Regions from separate parts of the Aeribacillus sp. FSL K6-2848 genome, predicted to be linked through region 2. Evidence: a T-box and tRNA genes for the amino acid it is inferred to sense, from the RefSeq annotation. Region 2 holds a T-box; the other holds one or more tRNA genes.
The links. A T-box is a leader RNA that pairs with one kind of tRNA and senses whether it is charged. The one in region 2 lies ahead of ileS (isoleucine--tRNA ligase), so its partner is inferred to be a tRNA-Ile.
Positions count from the first base shown of each region.

Region 1: it has a tRNA-Ile gene. The T-box ahead of ileS (isoleucine--tRNA ligase) is inferred to sense a tRNA for this amino acid. The anticodon was not compared.

Region 1 is NZ_JBBOQQ010000001.1:2,935,891-2,947,832, reverse strand. It holds gene NSS70_RS14240 (metal ABC transporter permease) at 1-194, shown strand, start outside; gene NSS70_RS14235 (Fur family transcriptional regulator) at 191-613, shown strand; gene NSS70_RS14230 (hypothetical protein) at 855-1,241, shown strand; gene ispG (flavodoxin-dependent (E)-4-hydroxy-3-methylbut-2-enyl-diphosphate synthase) at 1,277-2,383, opposite strand; gene NSS70_RS14220 (hypothetical protein) at 2,479-2,781, opposite strand; gene NSS70_RS14215 (MFS transporter) at 3,276-4,490, shown strand; gene NSS70_RS14210 (methyl-accepting chemotaxis protein) at 4,568-6,265, shown strand; gene NSS70_RS14205 (DUF1189 domain-containing protein) at 6,316-7,098, opposite strand; gene NSS70_RS14200 (Na/Pi cotransporter family protein) at 7,460-9,091, shown strand; gene NSS70_RS14195 (DUF456 domain-containing protein) at 9,148-9,630, shown strand; tRNA gene NSS70_RS14190 (tRNA-Ile) at 9,687-9,760, shown strand; gene sodA (superoxide dismutase SodA) at 9,899-10,507, shown strand; gene NSS70_RS14180 (MFS transporter) at 10,914-11,942, shown strand, end outside.
Region 2 is NZ_JBBOQQ010000001.1:2,630,914-2,642,855, forward strand. It holds gene ileS (isoleucine--tRNA ligase) at 156-2,930, opposite strand; T-box leader at 2,983-3,207, opposite strand; gene NSS70_RS12610 (DivIVA domain-containing protein) at 3,259-3,768, opposite strand; gene NSS70_RS12615 (YlmH family RNA-binding protein) at 3,864-4,640, opposite strand; gene NSS70_RS12620 (YggT family protein) at 4,719-4,982, opposite strand; gene NSS70_RS12625 (cell division protein SepF) at 4,992-5,453, opposite strand; gene NSS70_RS12630 (YggS family pyridoxal phosphate-dependent enzyme) at 5,476-6,147, opposite strand; gene pgeF (peptidoglycan editing factor PgeF) at 6,151-6,978, opposite strand; gene NSS70_RS12640 (YlmC/YmxH family sporulation protein) at 7,061-7,312, opposite strand; gene sigG (RNA polymerase sporulation sigma factor SigG) at 7,408-8,184, opposite strand; gene sigE (RNA polymerase sporulation sigma factor SigE) at 8,316-9,035, opposite strand; gene spoIIGA (sigma-E processing peptidase SpoIIGA) at 9,087-10,013, opposite strand; gene ltrA (group II intron reverse transcriptase/maturase) at 10,766-11,942, opposite strand, start outside.

The sequences.
Region 1 (11,942 bases), 300 kb from region 2:
CAAGTATTAGAATAGCAACCGGTTTTAAAAAGACAATTTTTCTTTCCGTTATAATAGGAGAAGCTTCCGTTTTAATCGGTTTAGTATTATCTTATTATTTAGATATTGCTCCGGGAGGAACAATTGTCATTTTAGAGGTATTGGCTTTGATTTTTTCCATTATTTTGTCAAAAGCTAGGAGGGGCAAAATATGAATGTCGAACAAGCTTTACAATATTTAAAAGAAAAGGGATATAAATATACATCCAAAAGGAAAGAAATGCTTCAACTAATTGCCGATTCTGATAAATATTTGACAGCTAAAGATGTTTTGGAAAAAATGAATAAGCGCTATCCCGGTTTAAGTTTTGATACGATTTATCGGAATTTATCATTGTTTGCAGAGTTGGGTATATTGGAAACGACAGAGCTTTCAGGTGAAAAGCACTTTCGCTTTCATTGTGACTTAGGACATCATCACCACCATTTTATTTGTATGGAATGCGGAAAAACGAAAGAGATCGAATCATGCCCAATGAATACGATAGAGGAGTATTTGGACGGATATAAAATTAATGGACATAAATTTGAAATTTATGGGTTATGCCCGAATTGCCATGAACGAACCTTGTGAAATTTGATCACAAGGTTTGTTTTTTTATGGGAATTCGTGATAAGAAGGGATGAACTCGAGTTTTGTCATTTCTTAAAAAAAGAATAAAATTTCACAAATAGTAAAAAAATAAAGGATCAACATATTGCTTCCCGTCCTCTGATCCAACATTAGATCCTATTTGAAAACATTTCCATAATAATGGGAATTGATTTGCTTATACTATAAATGCTCCTATCTTTTGAAAGCGAGGGATATGGCAATGGCAAACAAAAATTTCCCACATGCCGGCAAATCAACTGAAATAAATGCCATTCAGGAAAACCGAAATTTTGAAAACCGGAATAATGAAAACCGAGATTATCTAGAAGAAACCGCAGCAGAAGCTGGAGCAGTTGAATCTAGAAATACAAATGAAACATATAATTATAATAATGACGCCGATGAAGCTGGCGGCCGCAATTTAGGATGGCTGGCGCTGGCACTATCGATTATTTCTTTATTTGTTTTGCCCGTTTTATTAGGAGCATCGGGTATCATTATAGGGTTTATCGCCCGTCGGCGCGGTGCGGAAAATCTGGGAGCATGGGCGATCGGAATAGGTATCGTTTCCTTGCTGCTTGGAATTTTCGTATTACCGTTTTTTTAACAAAAACAAAAAGCTTGGGGCATCTGCTCCAAGCTTTAAACTTTTTCCTTTTCTTGTTTTTTGAAATATTCTTCAGCGATTAAATCCACTTCTTTTTTTAATTCTTCGACCATTGTTTCTTCCGGAACTTTCCGAACAATTTTTCCTTTTCTAAAAAGCAATCCTTCGCCTCGTGCACCAGCAATTCCAATATCGGCTTCTCTCGCTTCGCCTGGACCGTTTACTGCGCATCCTAAAACAGCTACTTTGATTGGCGCACGAATTTTTGAAATATATTCTTCGACTTCATTCGCGATTTTAATGAGATCTATTTCAATTCTTCCGCATGTAGGGCATGAAATAAGTGTTGCTGCATTGGCAGCCAGGCCGAATGATTTCAGCAATTCCCGGGCAACCTTCACCTCTTCGACGGGATCAGCGCTTAATGATATACGCAAAGTATTGCCGATGCCTTTGCTTAAAATGGCTCCAAGGCCGGCAGCGCTTTTGATTGTCCCCGCAAACAAAGTGCCAGATTCGGTAATCCCTAAATGGAGAGGATAATCAAACGCCTTTGCAGCTTTTTCATATGCTTCGATTGAAAGCCGTACATCAGACGCTTTTAAAGAAACGATAATATCGTGAAAATCAAGATCCTCTAAAATTTTTATGTGATGCAATGCACTTTCAACCATTCCGTCAGCAGTAGGATAGCCGTACTTTTCTAAAATCCTTTTTTCAAGTGAACCGGCGTTTACTCCAATTCTGATTGGAATGTTTCTTTCTTTCGCAGCCTTCACAACGGCTTCTACTTTTTCCCTTCGCCCGATGTTCCCCGGGTTAATCCGTATTTTATCTGCTCCGCCTTCAATCGCTTTTAAAGCGAGCCGGTAATCGAAATGTATATCGACAACTAGAGGAATGTTAATGCGTTTTTTGATTTCTGGAATTGCATTTGCAGCCCGTTCATCAGGACAAGCAACACGAACGATTTGACAACCTGCTTCTTCCAGTCTGTGAATTTCTTTTACTGTGGCTTCAACATCATGCGTTTTCGTTGTGGTCATGCTTTGAATGACTACTTCATTATTTCCGCCAATTTGGATGTTGCCTACTTTGACTGGACGTGTTTTCGTACGATGTGTGATTTCGCCCACGTTTATCGCTCCTTAAATATAAATACGTTTGATGGAACATTTGCCATCCTATGATATTGTACCAATCATAGCCAAGCAATGACAAGAATTAAAAACTTTAACTAATTGTTATATAAGGGGAATTTGTATGTTTTTCCTGCTTGTATACTGTACACATCTTCATTTGAATTTAATTCCCCAAAATCTTTAATAATCTCTTCAATGCTTGCTGGAACAGGCTTATTGTGTATTTTTTCAACAATGGAAAGAACCGTATCTCCTTCCTTCACTTTTACCTCCATAAATTGTTCTTCAGCATGCTGTTCATTTTGTATGGAAGATACAGGTAATGTACCGTTTTTTAAATCATAATAAATAACAAAACTGAAAAAGATAACTAGTAAAGCGGAAAATAAACGTTTCATCTCTATGTTCCCCCGTTTTGTTCTTTATTAACATATATGTTTTTTTATGTACAAACATACCAATTATGTCTTTGCTGGCATACACAAGTGAAAAGTTAGCAAGTTCGGAGGACCTGGGGAGAAATCAACATCTCTTTTCTCGCTTGAGACAAGCTGCTGAAGCTGTTGCAAAGCGAGTTCGCTGCTTTTTTCGATCTTTCTTCCTTCTCAAATGGAAAATTTATACAGATTAAAGCTTTCAGGCAATGCGGGCTCAAATTTATGAATTCAGATCCTTTCCAGCTATTCTTTCCGAAAATATGTTCAAGCTGAAGCCAGTGCCTGAATTAATGCGAGAGGGAAGCTCAGTTAAACCTAAAGGGTAGAAGGGGCTGCTTTACGATCGAAGAGCATTTTGAAAACGTCCAAAATATTCTTCGGTTTAACGCATTCCCTGCTGTCAACAATGAATTCATGCATCAATTCGAAATTCGAGTAAACGAAGGGAGATAAATATGAGAGAGCATATCATCATTATGTTATTAGGGATGCTTCCGTTTATGATGGTGCTAGGGAATTCGATGCTGATCCCGATATTGCCGGAGTTTGGACAAGCGCTTGAAATTACAGCTGCACAGACGAGCTTTATTTTAAGCATATTTAATATACCTGCAGCGATCATCATCCCAATCGTAGGTTTCCTTTCCGACCGTTACGGCCGAAAAACATTTATTTTATGGTCGCTTTTATTGCTGATCATAGGGGGGGCTATCTGTTTTTTCAGCGGTTTTGTCAACAAATCTATTGCTTTTTGGACATTGTTAGCTGGACGTTTGGTGCAAGGGCTTGGCACAGGAGGAATATCGTCTCTAGCCATGTCATTAGCAGGAGACATGTTTACGGACGAAAAACGGGATCGAGCTCTTGCCGTTTTAGAAGTGTTCAACGGAACTGCAAAAGTAGCCGCTCCCATTTTAGGGGCTTTGTTAGCCCTTGTAGCATGGTATTTTCCATTCATTCTTTTCCCTATTATTGGAACTCTCTTGCTTTTTTTCATTCTTTTTTTTATAAAGACTTCTCCATCAGGCGAGGAAAAAATATCGCTTCACGAATATGTGCAAAGAATAGCTGATGTGTTAAAGGTGCAAAAAGTGCGATTGTTATCTCTTTACCTGTATGGCGGTACAAGTATGTTTTTGCTTTTTGGGCTGCTGTATTACTTAGCCTATTTAATTGAAGAGTTATATCATATCGATGGATTCTTTAAAGGATTTGTATACTCTTTTCCGTTAGGCGCATTATCTATATCGTCTTATTGGACAGGAAAGCGATTGGACTATGTAAAAAACCGTTTTCTTTTTTTATTGGTAGGGATGTTCATGACGTTTTTATCATTTTTCAGTTTTTTGATTTTTCAACAGTTTTCGCTATTTTTGTTTTTTATCACTATTTCATTTGGCGGCTTAGGTTTTGTGCTGCCGGTTATTAATTCGTTGATTATATCAAGTGTTGATGATGCAGAAAGAGGGATTGTAGTTAGCTTATACGGGATGGCGCGTTTTTTAGGGGTTGCGCTCGGACCGGTTGTTTTTAGCTTGTGGATTGGCAATGAACAGTTGTTGTTTAAGCTTTTATTTTTTATGTTGTCGCTCGTTCAATGTTTACTCCTATACGTATTTAAAAATGATTGGAAAATAGTATGTAGCAAAATGTGGAGGAATTTACAATAAAAATAAAAAAACTTTAAATTCCCTTAATAATCTTTTGTCATAATGCTGTTAAGCTTATAAAGGGGGAAATCATAATAGTGAAAAAGAAGAGAAAGAACATGTCGATAGGAGAGCGAATACCTCTATCTGTAAGATTGATTTTGTTTGCGCTCATACTTCTTATTAGTTCGATAACTGTTGTCGGTTATACTGCTTACCAAAAAGCAAGTGAAACAACTTTTAATTTGATAGAGGATCGATTAAAAAGGGAAGTATATATGACAGAGATTGCTGCCAGCAATCTTCTGTATGCTTATGTAAATAGCTCTGATGATTTTTTCGAAAGATTTGATAAAGAAGTCGTTCAAAGGCAATCCTCCCAGCTGATTCAGGACGGTTTAAATGCTGACTTTTTTTTCGTTCGAAATGAAAAGGCCACACCATTTTCGGTTAGCGTTAAAACAAAAACTCAAATCCCAACTGCAATTGTAAAGGAAATAACGAAAAAAAATAGTGGAATTATTCATAAATCTTTCAATGGACAAGATTATACGTTGGCCTTTAAAGAAATGCAGGAATTGAAAGGAATTTTTTTGCTTGCCGTTCCGACAGAAAGTTTTATAAAGCCTGTGCATGAACTAGCTTACAATACAATCTGGATTGGAATAATCAGCGTCTTTTTTATGATGGGAATATTGTTTTTAGCTGTCAGAAGTATGACAAAACCGTTGACGATTTTGAGGGAAAAAATGAGAAAAATGCGTGAAGGAGATATTCAGCTTGATTTAAACATAAATACAAATCTTCCAGAAATCCTTTCGCTCATCAAAAGCTTTAAGCAATTGGCAGGCTATTTGGGGATGATGATTCAAAGGATTAATACCACAACAGAAAATTTGTTTTCGACAGGCCGGAAGCTTAAACATTCTTCTGATGACGTATTAACATTACATACGAATCTTGTTGAAGCGATTGAAATGGTGAAAAACGGTGCGCAGCAAACAGCTTCAAGCTCTGAAGAAAGCGCAAAAGTATTTCATTCCATGAAAAATACAGTTCAAACTGTGCTGGAGAGAATAGAGCGCCTTTTCTCAAGCGTACAGGGCATGAACCGATCAGCCAACACGGGAGAACAAAATATGAGACAGATGATCGAATCGTTAAATCGCTTTGAAAAAGAATGCAAAACTATGTCTAAAACGATCCAAAGTGTTCGAGATCATTCGACGGCGATTGAAAAGGTTGTGGAAATGATATATGCAATATCTGAGAAAACAAAGCTATTGTCATTAAATGCAACAATTGAAGCAGCAAGAGCTGGAGAAGAAGGCAAAGGATTTGCTATCGTTGCTGAGGAAGTCCGAAAATTGGCTGAACAGTCATCCAAAGCGACGGAAGACATAGCACAGTCTGTAAAAATGATGGATGATATTTCTCAGAGCGCTTATCAGCAGTTTAAGCTAATTTTGGAGCTTGTGCAAAACCATTTAGAAGTTGCAGGTAAATCGCGGCTTTCATTTGATCAACTAGTAGATGAGATTGGAAAAGTGAATGAAATATTGTCTGAAACAAGACACAGCTTACATACTTTAGATGATTGGCTCCCTAAAATGGAGCAATCTGCTGAAAATTTTTTATCAGTCTCTCAAGAAACGTTTGCCAGTGCAGAGCAAATGCAATCTGTCGCAAAAGTACAGATGGAACAAATTCGCGAAACCCATGCTATTGGACTAACTTTAATGGAACTGTCCGAATCTCTAAAGTCCACTACAAACAAATTTCAGTTTAAATCATAGTGTTAATAACCCCTTAAGGCAGAGTTGGAAATTCTGCCTTAAGGGGTTTTTTATGCAGCTTTTATTGGTTGTTTCGGGCTCGGGCTTTCTTTTAATACAAGATATAAAACAGTTATATGTACAAACCAGTTTATATAAAGAGCAAAGGATATATCGATGAGAAAAAAGTTCATAATGGCAAAAAACACGGTTGCAAGCGTGACGCTGTAGGCTGAAATAGTCCAAAGCTGTTTAAAATTTAATCTTTTTCCCATCCTCTTTTTAAACAACAGCCCGACAATAGCTAAAAACGTAATTTCCACAAATTTAGAAGTGGCTGACATCGCAAATAGTGTGACAGATATCACGGGAATGATAATCGGAGCAACTTCAGACAGCTGTTTGATGGCAGATGTCAAATCCTCTTTTGTTATCTCTGTTTCCTGAAAAAAGTTATACTCGAGCTGCTGCATTGTGCCATTGGAAACGAAAACAAATTCATTCGATAAGATGCCGATGACGTTTTCCTGCCATTTCAAGTCATCCCTTGTGAAAGTTCCTTTTGGGTCAAAAATAATTGTATATTGATCATGCTTTGCTTTCACAACCGCATTTTCCTCGGATTTTAAAGTTCCGTTATGAATGGTGAATTCAGGGATTTTTTCATTTATCGTTTGGTCAAGCCCGTTTATAGCATTTACAATAGCTAAGTTTAAATATATGCAATTGGGCAGGGCGGCAAGAAAGGCCAATAAAAATCCATAAAGAATGGGTTTGCCGATTTTTTGAAATCTAGTAAGAGCGATCGTTTTTGGAGAGTATATGCTTTTAAAAAGGAGGACAAATAAATTCATTGATCGAAACACTTCCTTTTATAACATTTCTATTTGATTGTACCAATGAAACAAAAATAATGAAAATAAGTTATATAGGCGATTCGGCAATAAGAATAACAATTGTGAACAAAATGTAAAATTTTTTTGTTAAATTTAAAATATAAAAGTAACATGTGTGGGAGGAACATGTTAAAAATTAATTTTATTTGCGGGGCATATCGGTTTCGTCCATTATTATAGATAGAAGCTGCAGGAGCCTGCACCGATTGCAAAATAAAAAATTTGATTTGAAGGAATTTGGTAATGGGAAATGTAAACGTTTCTTTTTCAAAAATGATTCAACCGTTAATATATTTGGAAAAATAAGGAGGTGAAACGAGTGGATGTAGATGTTCAAAAAATATTATTTGAATTTCTTGGCGGGATTGGAATTTTTTTATTTGCGATTAAAAGTATGGGAGAAGGTATGCAAAAATTCTCCGGAGATAAATTACGAGATATTTTGGATAAGTTTACGACAAACCCTATTATGGGTATTTTTGCTGGGATGTTTGTGACAATGTTAATTCAATCAAGCAGCGGTACAACTGTTTTAACGGTTGGTCTCGTTTCTGCCGGCTTCATGAGCTTAAAGCAAGCAATAGGCGTGATCATGGGAGCAAATATCGGAACGACTGTTACGGCATTTATTATCGGATTCGATATCGAAGCTTATGCCTTGCCAATTTTATTTATAGGTTCTGTTCTTTTATTTTTTTCTAAAAACAAAAAAATAAACAGCATCGGGCAGGTGATCTTTGGATTTGGCGCTTTGTTTTTTGGGCTTGAATTGATGGGAGACGGCATGAAGCCGTTAAGATCATTAGAAATTTTTCATGACTTGACTGTCAGCATAAGTGCAAATCCGCTGCTTGGCGTTGTAATTGGAACCGTTTTTACAATCATCGTTCAAAGTTCAAGTGCGACGATTGGGATTTTGCAAATGATGTTTTCACAAGGGTTAATTGATCTCAACGCTGCGCTGCCTTTATTATTCGGTGATAATATTGGAACAACCATCACAGCAGTTTTGGCATCAATTGGAGCATCGATTGCTGCCAAACGGGCTGCTTTGACGCATGTAATGTTTAATTTAATCGGAACGGCAATTTTTCTAATTATTTTACCAATTTTCAAATATTTTATCGAATCATTACAAGCCCATTTGTATTTAAATCCTGAAATGACCATTGCCTTTGCTCATGGAATATTTAATGTTGTCAATACGATCGTTCAAGCGCCGTTCATCGGTGCACTTGCACTGCTTGTCACAAAAGTTATACCTGGTGAAGATTTAGCGATAGAGTATAAAGCGAAGCATTTGGATCCAATTTTTATTGAACAGTCACCAACCATTGCTTTAGGGCAAGCGAAGGAAGAAGTGCTTCGGATGGGTCAATATGCATCATTAGGGTTAGAGGAAACGAGACAATTTTTGATGACAAATCAGCAGAAGCACGCACAAATGGCGATGCAGCTTGAAGAGGCGATCAATAATTTAGATAGGAAAATAACAGATTATCTCGTATTGATTTCTGGAAAAGATATGTCGCAAAATGATTCACGCCGACATTCCATTTTAATGGATACTGTTCGAGATATTGAACGAATCGGCGACCATTTTGAAAATATAGTGGAGCTTATTGATTATAAAAATAATAATAAAGTCACCATTACTGAGCAGGCATTGGAAGATTTATTGGAAATGTTTGAAATTACCTTGCAAAATGTGAAGGATGCGATCGACGCTTTAGATGATAACGATGTTGTATTAGCAAAAAAAGTATTGAAATCTGAAGAAAAAATCGATAGAATGGAACGCACTTTACGCAAAAAACATATTATCCGCATTAATGAAGGGATTTGTACCGGACAAGGCGGAATAGTATATGTAGATATTATCAGCAACTTAGAACGAATTGGCGACCACTCGGTGAATATTGCGGAAGCTGTTTTAGGATACCGTCAATAATCGTTTCAAGTGGATTAAATTGTTCATTGATTTCTAATTTCTAGGAGGATAAGCAAATGGATGTAATCATTTGGATTTTGATCATTGCTCTTTTTATCTTATCTTTTGTCGGGCTGCTTTTCCCCATTTTACCGTCAGCGTTATTGATTGTAGCAGCCTTTTTTATCTATGGGATTTGTTTTAGCTTCAGCCAGTTAACCATTTCATTTTGGGTTGTTGAAAGTATGTTCATCATTCTTTTATTCCTATCGGATTATTTGGCAAATATGGTAGGAGTTAAACGGTTTGGTGGAAGTAAAGCAGCCGGATGGGGAAGTACGATTGGTTTAATTGCCGGGCCATTTATCATCCCGTTTGTTGGCATTATTTTAGGACCTTTTTTAGGGGCTGTTGCGGCAGAGCTTCTCGTACACCGCAAAACATTTAGCGAGGCTGTAAAGGTTGGAGTCGGTTCTTTATTGGGGTTGTTGGCGAGCACAGTAGCAAAAGGGCTGATTCAGCTGTTGATGATCATTCATTTTCTTTATACAATATTCTAAATTAGCCATTGACTTCAATAGCTATTTAGTGATAATTTACTTATGTGTTTGAAAAAGGACCCTTAGCTCAGCTGGTTAGAGCAGACGGCTCATAACCGTCCGGTCGCAGGTTCGAATCCTGCAGGGTCCATAAAATTAGTCGAATAATGTAACCGCTTTTTTAATTGCACATTAATTGCATCATTTTAATAAGTTTGGTAATCTGAATATGAAAGCTTCAAGGAAGAAAGCATTTAGTACATATTAATCATTAAGGAGGAGATTCATTATGGCTTATGAATTACCTAAATTGCCATACGACTATGATGCATTGGAACCTCATATTGACAAAGAAACAATGACGATTCACCACACAAAACATCATAACACATATGTGACGAACTTGAACGCTGCTTTGGAAGGTCAAACTGAACTTTTATCTAAAAGTGTAGAAGACTTAATCTCTAATTTAGACGCTGTTCCTGAATCTGTTCGTACAGCTGTTCGAAATAATGGCGGAGGGCATGCAAATCACAGCTTGTTCTGGACCATCCTCTCACCGAATGGAGGCGGCGAGCCAACTGGAGAATTAGCAGAAGCAATTAACAAAAAATTTGGAAGTTTTGAAGCTTTTAAAGAAGAATTTGCTAAAGCTGCTGCTGGTCGTTTTGGCTCCGGCTGGGCATGGTTGGTTGTAAACAACGGCGAGCTTGAAATTACAAGCACTCCAAACCAAGACAATCCTCTTATGGAAGGGAAAACTCCAATTTTAGGTCTTGATGTTTGGGAGCATGCTTATTACTTAAAATACCAAAACCGTCGTCCTGAATATATTGCAGCGTTTTGGAATGTTGTGAATTGGGACGAAGTGGCAAAACGCTACAGCGCTGCAAAATAAACTGTTATAAGAGGCTGAGATATTCGAATCTCAGCCTTTTTTTATTTGGCGCGCCCAGCTAAGCTGTTATCTGCTAGTTGGTGCAAATCCAACTCGAGTAAATGCCAGGACGCTCGGTAGCTGACAGGCAACTGGTGGAGAAACTAGACCTTGAAATCAACACAGAAAAATCCAAACTGGTCAAGCCTATGGGACGACACAAACGGATTTGACTTTCTGGACAGCCCCTTGAAATCAGTTTTCTACTCTACTATTTTTTGGAAATGACTGACATAATTCGCGTTTCAGCGGTTTCTGTGCATTTTTTTTGAGTCTGATCACTGAAAGGTAACGAAAACACCTTTCTTTATACATAACTCCCCTTTAGCTAGGAAAAATAGTAGTAGCAAGTAAAGGGGAGTTTTATATGATAAACGTCAAAAAATGGATTGGATCAAGAAAAACAGACCATGATTTCATGCTGCTGTTGATGATCGGCGGTTTTTATTCATTAAGCATTGCACTTTCGAATACGTTCGTAAATGTTTATTTATGGAAACAGTCAGGGGAATTGATTGATTTAGGATTATACAATTTATTTATTGTCATTTTTCAGCCGCTTGCTTTCATTATTGCTGGGAAAGTATCCAAAAAAATTGATCGAGTCGTTGTACTTCGCCTAGGAGTGTCCTTTTTAGCCGCATTTTTTCTAACCGTTTTAGTTTTAAAAGATCAAGCTGTCAACTACATGTATTTGTTAGGTGCAATCATTGGCATCGGCTACGGTTTTTATTGGCTAGCCTTTAATGTGTTGACATTTGAAATTACTGAACCGGAAACACGGGACTTTTTTAATGGCTTTCTTGGGATATTAACTTCCCTTTCAGGGATGGTTGGACCGATGTTAGCCGGTCTGATTATTTCAAGACTTACAAATACTATTGGGTATAAAGTGATTTTTGCAGTTTCGTTAATGTTATTTACTGTTGCTGTCATGTTGAGCTTCTTTTTTACGTCTAGAAAAGCTCACGGAGATTACATTTTATTGAAAATCATTCAAGAAAGAAAAAGAAACAAAAATTGGAGATTAATTACAAACGCTCATGTGTTTCAAGGATTGCGTGAAGGAACATTTACATTTTTCATTAATGTGTTTGTATACATCGTGACCAAAAGTGAGATGGCTTTAGGTACATTTAGTTTTCTAAATTCTTTCGTAGCCTTTTTCACTTATATTGTGGCTTCTCGGTGGATCACGAAAAAAATGAGGAAAAAAGCTATTCTAGCCGGCGGGCTTATGCTATACTTTTCCTTGTTTCTCATTTTATTTCAAATTTCCTATGAAAGATTGTTAATATATGCTATTGCAATCGGAATTGCCTATCCAATTTTGCTTGTTCCGTACTCTTCGATCACGTATGATGTGATTGGAAAAGGGTGGAATATTGCGCAAGCA
Region 2 (11,942 bases):
TGAGCAAAGTATTCATTTTTGAAAAAGCATCCGAGAAAACTTTTCCAATTGACTATGACGGATTTCAATGAAAGATCGTTCTTTTTATGACACTTCTTTATGAGGAAGCATTGCTAAATGAAAAAACTCCCTGTTTGCACAGGGAGCTGATAAAACTATGCTAGATGGCTGTAGTGATCTTTCACAATGCTTGCACATCTTTTGCACAATGTCGGATGGTCTTGATCAGTGCCTATATCTGTTGAAACAACCCAACATCTTTCACAAGTCTCACCATCCGCTTGCTTCACAATTATTTTGATGCTATCAAATGTTTGCGCTTCTTCCGGAGCATCTTTGTAATCACCGGCAATTTCTAACTGGGAAACAATAAACAGCTGTTTTAAGTCCTCTTGTATTGAATTGAACAATTCTTTTATTTCTTCGTTCGGATAAAGGATGAGAGCAGCATTTAACGATTTGCCGATCACTTTTTCATTTCGGGCAATTTCCAGGGCCTTTAATACATCATCGCGAACTGACATAAACTGATCCCATTTCGCTTCAATCTCTTTGCTGCCTTCAATCTCTACAGCTTCCGGCATATCGACAAGCTGTACGCTCTTTTCTTCAACTGATTCAATATGTCCCCATACTTCTTCTGTTGTATGCGGCAAAATCGGTGTCATCAGCTTTACAAGAGCAAGAAGCGCTTCATATAAAACCGTTTGGATAGAACGTCGATTATGGCTGTCAGCAGCCTCAATATACAGAATGTCTTTTGCAAAATCAAGATAAAATGAGCTTAGCTCAATCGTACAGAAATTGTGAACGTCATGATAGATGGATGCAAAATCATATTCTTCATATGCTTTTCGCACTTTGGCAATTAGTTTATTCAGTTTAATGAGAATATAGCGATCCACTTCTCTTAATTTTTCTACAGAAACACGATGCTGATTTGGATCAAAATCAAACAAATTTCCTAACAAGAAACGGTACGTGTTGCGAATTTTCCGATATACTTCAGATACTTGTTTTAAGATTGCATCAGAGACGCGAACGTCCGATTGATAATCAACTGATGCTACCCATAGACGAAGAATATCTGCTCCAAACTGTTCCGTCACTTTGGCAGGAACAACAACATTTCCTAGCGATTTGCTCATTTTCCGTCCTTCGCCGTCCAGCGCAAATCCATGGCTTAAAACGCCTTTATATGGAGCTTTTCCGGTGACAGCAACTGCTGTAGACAGCGATGAATTAAACCAGCCGCGATATTGGTCAGAGCCTTCTAAATAAAGATCAGCAGGACGCTGCAAATCTTCCCGTTCAACTAAAACTGCTTGATGAGAAGAGCCTGAATCGAACCAAACGTCCATAATGTCTGTTTCTTTTGTAAAAATGCCGTTCGGGCTTGAAGGGTGTGTAAATCCTTCTGGAAGCAGGTCTTTTGCTTCGCGTTCAAACCAAACATTCGAGCCGTGCTCGCGGAACAGTTTTGCCACATGTTCAATCGTTTCATCTGTTATGATCGGCTCCCCATTTTCACCATAAAACACTGGAATTGGCACGCCCCATGCCCGCTGACGGGAAATACACCAATCGCTTCGATCGCGGATCATGTTATGAATGCGAATTTCTCCCCAATTAGGGATCCATTTCGTTTCTTTAATTGCTTGCAGCAATTCGTCTCGAAAATCTTTAATGGACGCAAACCATTGCGCTGTTGCTCTGAAAATCGTTGGTTTCTTTGTCCGCCAGTCATGTGGATAGGAGTGTGTAATAAATGAAAGCTTTAGCAATGCCCCTACTTCTTCTAATTTTTCCGTTATTTTTTTATTTGCGTCATCATAAAACAATCCTTCGAACCCTGGAGCTTCTTCTGTCATGTACCCTCTTTCGTCGACAGGACATAATACGCCTAGGTTATATTTTTGTCCGACGACAAAATCGTCTTCCCCATGGCCTGGCGCTGTATGGACGCATCCTGTACCAGCGTCGGTCGTTACATGTTCGCCAAGGATCACTAATGAATCGCGGTCATAGAACGGGTGTTTCGCAACCACATATTCCAGCTCTTTGCCTTTAAACGATTTCACTACTTCATATTCTGTCCAGTCCAGCTCTTTTGCCACTTCTTCGAGCAGGGCAGATGCGATCACAAACTTGTCAGCTCCAACCTTCACTACAGAATATTCCAAATCAGGATGAACAGCAATTCCTAAGTTTGCAGGGATAGTCCACGGAGTAGTCGTCCAAATGACGATTTTTTCTCCATCTGTTAATATATTTTTTCCGTCCTTTATTTCAAATGCAACATAAATAGAAGGCGAGCGTTTGTCATAATATTCAATTTCCGCCTCTGCCAAGGCAGATTCGCTCGATGGAGACCAATAAACCGGCTTCAAGCCTTTATAAATATATCCCTTTTTTGCCATTTCTCCAAAGACGCGAATTTGCTGGGCTTCATATTCTGGTTTCAAGGTGACATATGGATTTTTCCAGTCGCCTCGAATTCCAAGGCGTTTAAATTGCACGCGCTGGCGCTCAATTTGCTCCCATGCATATTGCTCGCAATGTTTTCGAAATTGCGCGACATCCATCTCTTTTCGATTGATTTTTTGTTTCTTCAAAAGTGCTGTTTCAATTGGCAGACCGTGCGTATCCCATCCTGGAACATACGGTGCGCAATATCCGCTCATGGATTTATAACGGACAATAATGTCTTTTAAAATTTTGTTTAAGGCATGCCCCATATGAATATCCCCGTTTGCGAACGGAGGACCATCATGTAATATGAAAAGAGGCCGTCCTTTCGTGCGCTCCTGCACTTTTTCATAAATATCCATCTCTTCCCATTTTTTCTGGATCTCAGGTTCTTTTTTCGGAAGGTTTCCTCTCATTGGAAAGTCTGTTTTCGGCATTCGTAGCGTCTCTTTATAATCCATTCCCATTCCTCCACATAATATTTGTTCACTAAAATAAAAAAACTCCTCATCCCTAAGGGACGAGGAGGAATCTCGCGGTACCACCCTTTTAGATGCGCACAAATCATGCACATCCACTCATAAACATAACGGACTTGGCCGCCACAGCCTACTAGCATGTTTCAGCTATGGACTCAAGGGTGATGTTCATCCTTTCGCCTTTACCCGGGCTTCCACCGTCCCCGGTTCGCTGTCATAAAGGGCTTGAAAGGACTACTGTCCCTCTCATTGTTTTGTCATATTCCGTTTTATTTTCGTATTATATGAAATCACGAACAAAAAAGTCAAGTTATACTTTCGGTTCTTCCGCTTCTTCTCCTAAGATTGGCTCGACATTGTATTCCATTAAGTGATCCCAATCATCATTTTTTAGCAGATCAAGCTGTGCTTCGATGAGCATTTGAAAACGGGTGCGGAATACTTTTGACTGCTTTTTCATCTCTTCGATTTCCATTGCAATTTTATGCGATTTAGCAAGTGCTTCATTGATGATTCTGTCAGCATTTTTTTCCGCTTCTTTAATGATCAGCTTCGCTTCCTTTTGAGCGTTTCTTTTCACATCTTCCGCAGCTTCCTGCGCAACTAAAATCGATTTATTTAACGTTTCTTCTATATTTGTAAAGTGATTCAGCTTCTCGGTTAATTCCTTCACCTTTAATTCCAATTCTTTCTTTTCGCGGATGACCATTTCATAATCTTTAATCACTTGATCTAAAAACTCATTTACTTCATCTTCATCATAGCCGCGAAAGCCTTTTGTAAATTCCTTGTTATGAATATCCAGCGGGGTTAAAGGCACAAATTCCACCTCCATATGTATGTTTTTCGCAAAACACTAATCCAATTATAAACGATTTTTCGACAGAATGGGCAAAAATCTTTCCATTTGTAATATTATTTTTGTATTCCGATCTTAATGCGCCACTTATCTTTTCTTGTTTTCCCTTCAATTGCCAAAACTTTGCTTCTTCCGAATCCTCGGACAGATAACACATCATCTTCCGCAATTTCAAAATGAGCATCCTCAACAATTTTCCAATTGACTTTGACAAGACTATTTTCAATAAGCGATTTTATTTTTTGCCGAGATTGGTGATAAACATTTGCTAGAACAGCATCGAGCCGAAGCGAAGAAACGGTGATCAAAGAAATATCCATTTCTTCTTCATGAGAAAACACATCTTCGAATGGAATCTGTTTCAAACGAACGGAAATCTTTCCAATTTTATTCCAGTTCAGCTGCAGAAAATTGGCAATTTCTTGCGCAACCATGACTTGCACCGTTTCATCATGAATGATAATGTCGCCGAACTTGCTCCGTTTTAAGCCGAGCGACATAAGCGATCCAAGCACTTCGCGATGTGATAATGTTACGAATTTTTTCGGGAACATGATTTCAAATGCGAACATTGAAAAATCATCTAATGTCGGTTGAATATAGTCAGGGTAAAAAAAAGCCCGCTTTCTTTCAGCATTTTTATAGCCTCCGAAAAATTGCACGTGAACATCCGGATTTTCACCGATCAATGTCTTAATGATTTTCTGTTCCCGCGGATCTAAAAAATCGGTCAATTTTGGCCGATATTGCTCAGTCACAATTTGTTTCCATCCAAAGACTTTGTCAATGAACTCCCTTTCTTCTTTGCGAAAATGCTGATAAACACTCTCCATAAGAGACAACTCCAATTATGATATGAAAAGAGCCGATTGGCATACAAAACAATTCGAATGTCAATCGGCGAATGAATTTTATGAAATCATACTAAAAAGAGCATACAGCCCATAATCTGCAAAATGCAGGGCAATCAATGCAACAATAGGAGATACATCAATCATCCCTAATGGAGGAATGATTCTTCTAAACGGTTCTAAATAAGGCTCACATATAGCCGCTAAAAATTGTCCAATGGACGTTTCCCTTGCATTCGGAAACCAAGACATCAAAATATAAATGATAATCGCATAGGAATAAATATCGAGCAAAAAACTTAATATGTTATATATTGTCCCCATCAATCATTTCTACCACCTTTTATTTTCATCATCTGCCATGAAATCGGAAATGGAGCCGGCGACATCTACGTTATCTGGGGTACATAAAAATATGTTTGTTCCAACACGCTGGATGTCTCCGCCAATCGCATAAACAGTGCCGCTTAAAAAATCAACAATTCTTTTTGCCTGATCATGCCCGATCCGCTGCAAATTGACAATGCATGAACGGCGGTTTTTCAGATGATCAGCAATTTCTTGCGCCTCTGAATACGTTCTTGGCTCACATAATATTACTTTAGTGGATTTTTGGGCGCTTTGCAAACTTACAACATTTTGTTTTCCGAAAGCGGCATTTTTTTCAACGCTGCTGTTGTGATTGAACATAATCGGTTCATGTTGGTGTTTCTCTTCCGGAGCTTCCATATCTTCAATCTCATAATCTTCATCATCGATAGCAAAAAAGCTTTTAAATTTATTCTTTAAGCTCATCTGATTTACCTCCAGTTTCGTTTTATGTACCTACTAGCGAGGAGCCGATGCGAAGATAAGTAGCCCCTTCTTCAACCGCGATTTTGTAGTCGTTGGACATCCCCATTGATAGCTCTGTACATGGTGCATTCGCTATATTTAGTGCTTTCACTTGTTCCTGCAGTTGCTTTAAACTTCGGAAGCATCTTCTGATTTCATCTTCATCTTCTGTAAATGGAGCCATTGTCATTAATCCGACAACTTCGATATGGCGATACTCCTTCAACTGTTGAATAAAATCAATGCATTGTTCAGGAGCCACGCCATGCTTTGACTGTTCGCCAGATGTATTTACTTGCACAAAGCATTTGATCGTTCGATCTGCTCTTTTTTCAATTTCGTTTGCTAGCGATATTCTATCCAACGAATGAATATAATCGACCTTGTCTATAATATTTTTCACTTTTCGAGTTTGAAGTGTGCCGATGAAATGCCAGACAGCTTTTGACCCAATGCTGTTATATTTCGATAAAAAACCGTCATCCCTGTTTTCGCCTAAGTGTAAAATGCCTGAATTTATCGCCTCTATAGCCCGTTCTACCGTTACATATTTCGTCACTGCAATAATTTGGATATCATCTATTTTTCGATTTGATTTTTTGCATGCTTGTTCGATTTCCTGTTGGATTCGTGCTAAATTTTCTTTCACTGACAAGGCTTAGTATCCCTCCTTCAAACCGATAAATCCCATCATTCGTCCTGTTTTCCCTTGATCTCTTCGATGGGAAAAAAACAAATCTTGATCGCAGCTTGTACAATATGAGGTCAATAGGATTTGATGTTCCGGCACTCCTTTTTTCATTAACAATCTTTTGTTGATTTCTGCAAGATGAATAGAATAAAGGCCGTTCTCAAGCTGTTTATAAAATGTCGTCTCATTGTCAAAAAGAGGTTTGATCGCATCGATCACATCGTCATTGACGACATAACAGCATTCGCCGATTGAAGGACCTATGGCTGCAAATATATTTTGAGCTTGCACACCTTCGTGCAAAACCCAACTGTCGATCATTTCACCTGCTATATTTTTCGCAGTCCCTCTCCAGCCCGCATGTGCGATGCCAATCAGTGAGTCTTTTGGAGAAAAAAAGAAAATCGGAACACAATCAGCAAAAAAAAGGGAAAGTAATATATTTTTTTCCGATGTGTATAGGCCGTCCGTTTGAGTGATGCATTGACGATATGTAAAAACCCCTGATCCTTTATGTTTATTTACTACCTTGACAATTTGTTTGTCATGGACTTGATCGGCACATACCCAGTTCGGTAGATCAAAACGAATTTTGTCCCCAATGATTTTTCGATTTTTGATCACCGTTTCCTTTTCATCATTCACATGAAGACCTAAATTTAATGAAGCAAAACCATTCTTGGAAAATCCTCCTTTTCTCGTCGTAAAACCTGCTGTAATCTGAGAATGAAGCTTCGCCCAAGCAGGTATGGAGAAAAAAGATTCATCTGTTAATTGAAACGGTTCATGTTTCATTGTACCATTCCTCTTCGACAATTCTCTTATTTTTATTTTAACATATCTTTAAGCCAACATTTAACCAAAATTCGTGCGATTCTTATTCTGTTTCAACATTTTTCGAAACTCTTACTAAAATAACATCTTTTCCGATTTTTACGATGTTCCTCCAAGGAATGACAATTTCTTCCCCTTTTCCAAAAAAACCTAAAACCTTCCCTTGACTAGTGATCATGATCGCTTGAATTTTACCAGTTTTTAAGTCGATGTCAACGTCTTCAATGCTTCCTAATTTTTTTCCGTCATGGACATTCACAACATCTTTTATTTGCAAATCGGAAATATGGATCATGCCGGCTTCTCCCCTCAAGTATTTTTACAATCAGTATATGAGTTTTTTTTTGAATGATGATAAAGGGCCACATTCAAAAGAATGTGGCCCAATGATTATTGAATATTTTTGGTCATTTGTTTAATGGCAGCTTTTTCAAGCCGAGAAACTTGAGCTTGGGAAATGCCGATTTCTTCTGCTACCTCCATTTGTGTTTTGCCTTGAAAAAACCTTTTTTTCAATATCAGCTTCTCCCGATCATTCAATCGTCTGATCCCCTCTTTTAGAACAATTTCTTCAATCCACTTGGAATCGCGGTTTCGCTCGTCGCTTAACTGATCCATGACAAAGATCGGATCACCGCCGTCGTTATAAATCGGTTCAAATAATGAAACTGGATCTTGAATGGCGTCTAAAGCAAAAACGATTTCTTCATGCGGCACATTCAGCTCTTTAGCAATTTCTTCTGCCTTCGGCTCACGTGACGTTTCGCTCATGAGTTTTTCACGCACCTGCAAAGCTTTATAGGCAATATCACGCAATGATCTTGAAACACGTATCGGATTGTTGTCTCGCAAATATCGACGAATTTCACCGATGATCATCGGTACAGCATAAGTAGAAAATTTTACGTTTTGGCTCAGATCAAAATTATCTATAGATTTCATCAACCCAATACATCCTACTTGAAAAAGATCATCGACAAACTCGCCTCTGTTATTAAATCTTTGGATGACGCTTAAAACGAGTCGCAAATTTCCGTTGACAAGCTTTTCTCTGGCTGATAAATCACCGCTTTGCATTTGTTTAAATAATTCTCGCATTTCTTCATTTTTTAAAACAGGAAGCTTCGAAGTATCAACACCGCAAATTTCAACTTTATTTCTTGTCATTTCGTTTCCCCCTTACAGGAGTTCTTGCTGTCTTAAGTTAAGTATCTCCCTGAAGGGGAAAAATATGCACAAGCTTTTCAGAGTGGACACGCTGTTGATTTTTCGCTATACATGCGACTAGCAAGCAAAAATTACACCATTTTATTAAATTCTTTTCGAAGACGCTTAAGAATTCTTTTTTCCAATCTTGATATGTAAGATTGAGAAATCCCGAGCATGTCAGCCACATCTTTTTGCGTTTTTTCTTCTCCGCCATGCAATCCAAACCTAAGCTCCATTATTTGTTTTTCTCGTTCATTTAATTGCTGCAGCGCCCGCATTAATAGCTTTCGGTCAACATTAGCCTCCAAATCCTTTGTAATAATATCGTCTTCTGTTCCGAGAACATCCGAAAGAAGCAGTTCGTTTCCATCCCAATCAATGTTCAACGGTTCATCAAAAGAAACTTCAGATCTTGTTTTATTATTTCTGCGCAAATACATTAATATTTCATTTTCTATACATCTAGATGCATATGTCGCAAGCTTGATCTTTTTTTCGGGATTAAAGGTGTTGACTGCTTTAATTAGCCCGATCGTCCCAATGCTGATCAAATCTTCAATATTGATGCCGGTGTTTTCAAATTTTCGGGCAATATACACGACAAGGCGCAAATTTCGTTCAATCAAAATCGAACGGGCAGCCTTATCGCCGCTCGGAAGTTTTTTTAATAGCATTTCTTCCTCTTCCTTCGAAAGCGGAGGCGGCAGCGCTTCGCTTCCGCCGATATAATAAATTTCATCTGTTTTGATCCCTAATTTTGTTAAAAACTTGTACCATATATACGTGAGATAAAGCTTAATTTTTTTCATGTTGTTCCCCCTTCTAAACAAATTGGTTTATGAGTATGCTATGAATAAAGGCTAAGAAGCATCTTTTTGTTTACCCGTCTGGATCATTTTTGGATGAATAATGCATTGATAATCGTCTTCGCTTGAAAGCCGCGAATGATTTAGTCCAATAAGCGGGCGGGACAGCATTAATGATTCTTCTTTTGTATGAATCACCACTTCGTCTGCTATTACAGCTAATAATAACTGAAGATCCTGGCCAACTGACCGGTACGGAATAATTTTCAGCCTGCCGATCCATTCTTTCTGTTCTATCGCTGTCACAGCCTCCATAGGATTTCGATTAGAAATGACTTGGTGCATACTTTCAGGAAACACGGTCATTAATTTTTCCGCTTCGGCAATCATGACTGGCTTCTTAGTGATGGGATCATACAATTGGTTGCCGCTGTCAATCAATCCTTTTACTATTACTTTTTTCTCCATCATCGTGATCGAAACATCGACAATTTGATCATAGTGGATTTTTTTTGCTTCAACCTGTTCAAGCCGCAAGCGGGAAAAATACCAAATAATCGGAAAGCCGACCACGATAAATAACCAGCTGACAGGATTTCCGAAGCCATTTCCATTTGTTAAAATCATGTTATTTTGAAATGAAAAGCCTACTTGAAAAAAATAATAAGTGCCAAGCATACCTCCCCCAACTGCAAAAGTGACAAAATAGAAAGTCAATAAATTTTCTATAAAGTAGCGAAACTTCTTAAAGCCAAAAGCATAAAGAACCATCACACATGAGAGGATTAGTTTTGATTCCGGACGGCTCGCCAGCTGTGCGAAAGGCGAAAAAAGCAATATCACAATAGCGGAGCCGATGAGTGAAGCAATCATTATTTTTTTCCATACAATGTTTCTCTTTAAGATGATTGCTGTAAGAAAAAGGAGCATGATATCAAAGCAAAAATTCATCAGCCAAATAGCATCCAAATAAATGGTCAACCGCCTCTTCCTCTCCCACCATTCAATTTTCTAGGCTTCTGACTTGCTATTAATAGGTAGTATAAACGCTATTCATTCCAAATTGTGTCAAATAGTGGCGAGTACAGCATACAATTTTTGACGGATTCCTAATGTTTTCGTCGAATGGAAAAATGGTTAAAGAAAAAAAAACGGTACAAGCCTTTTAGAGGAAGAAAGCTAAATTGCTGAAGTTGTAAACACTTTCGTTAAGAGACGATGGGGAAATTACAGGAGATCTTTTCTTAAAAAAGCTGTGTAAATGTTTATACTTTTTCAGAACGAGGAAAAAGCCTGGCTAAAAAGCCAGGTCCTTTCGCGTATATATCTGCAATTTATATTCCACAAAAAATATTAGAACTTACCATATACATGGCATTAAATTTTCAGCAAGGATCCGCATTTTTTTCAAATGGCATGTCGTATTTTTTCATAAAGTTTTGATTCATTCGTTTTGCTATTTTCGGGAACGCGTTCAAATCTGTTTATCTATTTTTACATAATTTTTTGATTCTTTCCGCCGTAATACGATTTTTGAACAAATCATGCCTAATAGGAATCTCTGAATCTTGCAAATATTTATGTTCCAGTCCAATATTTAAACTGTTTTACGCATGCAAATATTAAAAATCTTCCATTTTCCCGCTTGATGAGCTTTAAATCGAGTAGGAGGGGGTGACTAACCCCCGACCTCTCACACCACCGTACGTACCGTTCGGTATACGGCGGTTCAATTAAGTATGACGTAGTGCTTGATATCTTTCGAATAGACTTCTTAACCCTCGACGCTTCCAATAGGAGTTGTCGAGGGTTTTGTGTAGAATGGGACTGCAGGCAATCCGCCAATATTTCTTGCGTGTATTGCCCCATTCGAATGCTTTATGGCTTGGAACTTCTAATCCTCTGAGTTTCCGAATTCTTGTTTTCGGGGTTTTCCATTCTTTCCACAAACACATCCGAAGCCTTCGTCTAATCCATTCATCAAATTCTTTGAACTTACTTGGTGTTTCTGCCAAGGCAAAATATCCGCACCATCCCATTAAATACTTATTCAGTTTCTCAATCCTTTTCTCCATTGGATACGGTTTCGACCTTGATGTAATTTCACGGATCTTGTTCTTCAAACGTTTCACACTTTCGTTCGCAATCCGTACCTTTGGAGTCTTATTGAGTGTGAAGCTGAAACCGAGAAACTTCCGTTTCCAAGGACGGTCTACCGCCGATTTCTCTTTATTTACCTTGAGCTTTAACTCCTTCTCTATAAAGTTCGTAATGGAGTTCATGACACGAATTCCTGCTTTCTTTGTTTTCACATAGATGTTACAGTCATCCGCATACCGAACAAACTTATGTCCACGTTTCTCAAGCTCTTTATCCAATTCATGAAGCATGATGTTTGATAAAAGTGGACTAAGCGGGCCGCCTTGAGGCGTTCCCATGTCCGTTTCCATTACCACTCCATTGATCATCACGCCTGATTGAAGATACCGGCGAATTACCTTCAGTAGAATTCGATCTTTGATCGTTTTCGCCAAGATCCCCATCAGTTTGTCGTGATTCACCTTGTCAAAGAATTTCTCTAGGTCTATATCGACTACCCAACGATATCCTTCTTTGATATAACCCTTTGCTTCCCTAACCGCATCATGTCCCCTTCTACCTGGTCGGAAACCATAGCTATGGTTCGAGAAGGTCGGATCAAAGATTTTCGTCAACACTTGGGCAATCGCTTGTTGGATGAAACGATCCGTCACGGTAGGGATCCCTAGAAGTCTTACTCCACCGTTCGGTTTCGGGATTTCGACTCGACGGACGGGTAAGGGCTTGTAGGTTCCTTCTCTCAACGACTGTCGAATGGAGTCCCAATTTTCGTAGAGGTGTCTTCGTAGGTCTTTTACGGACATGCCATCT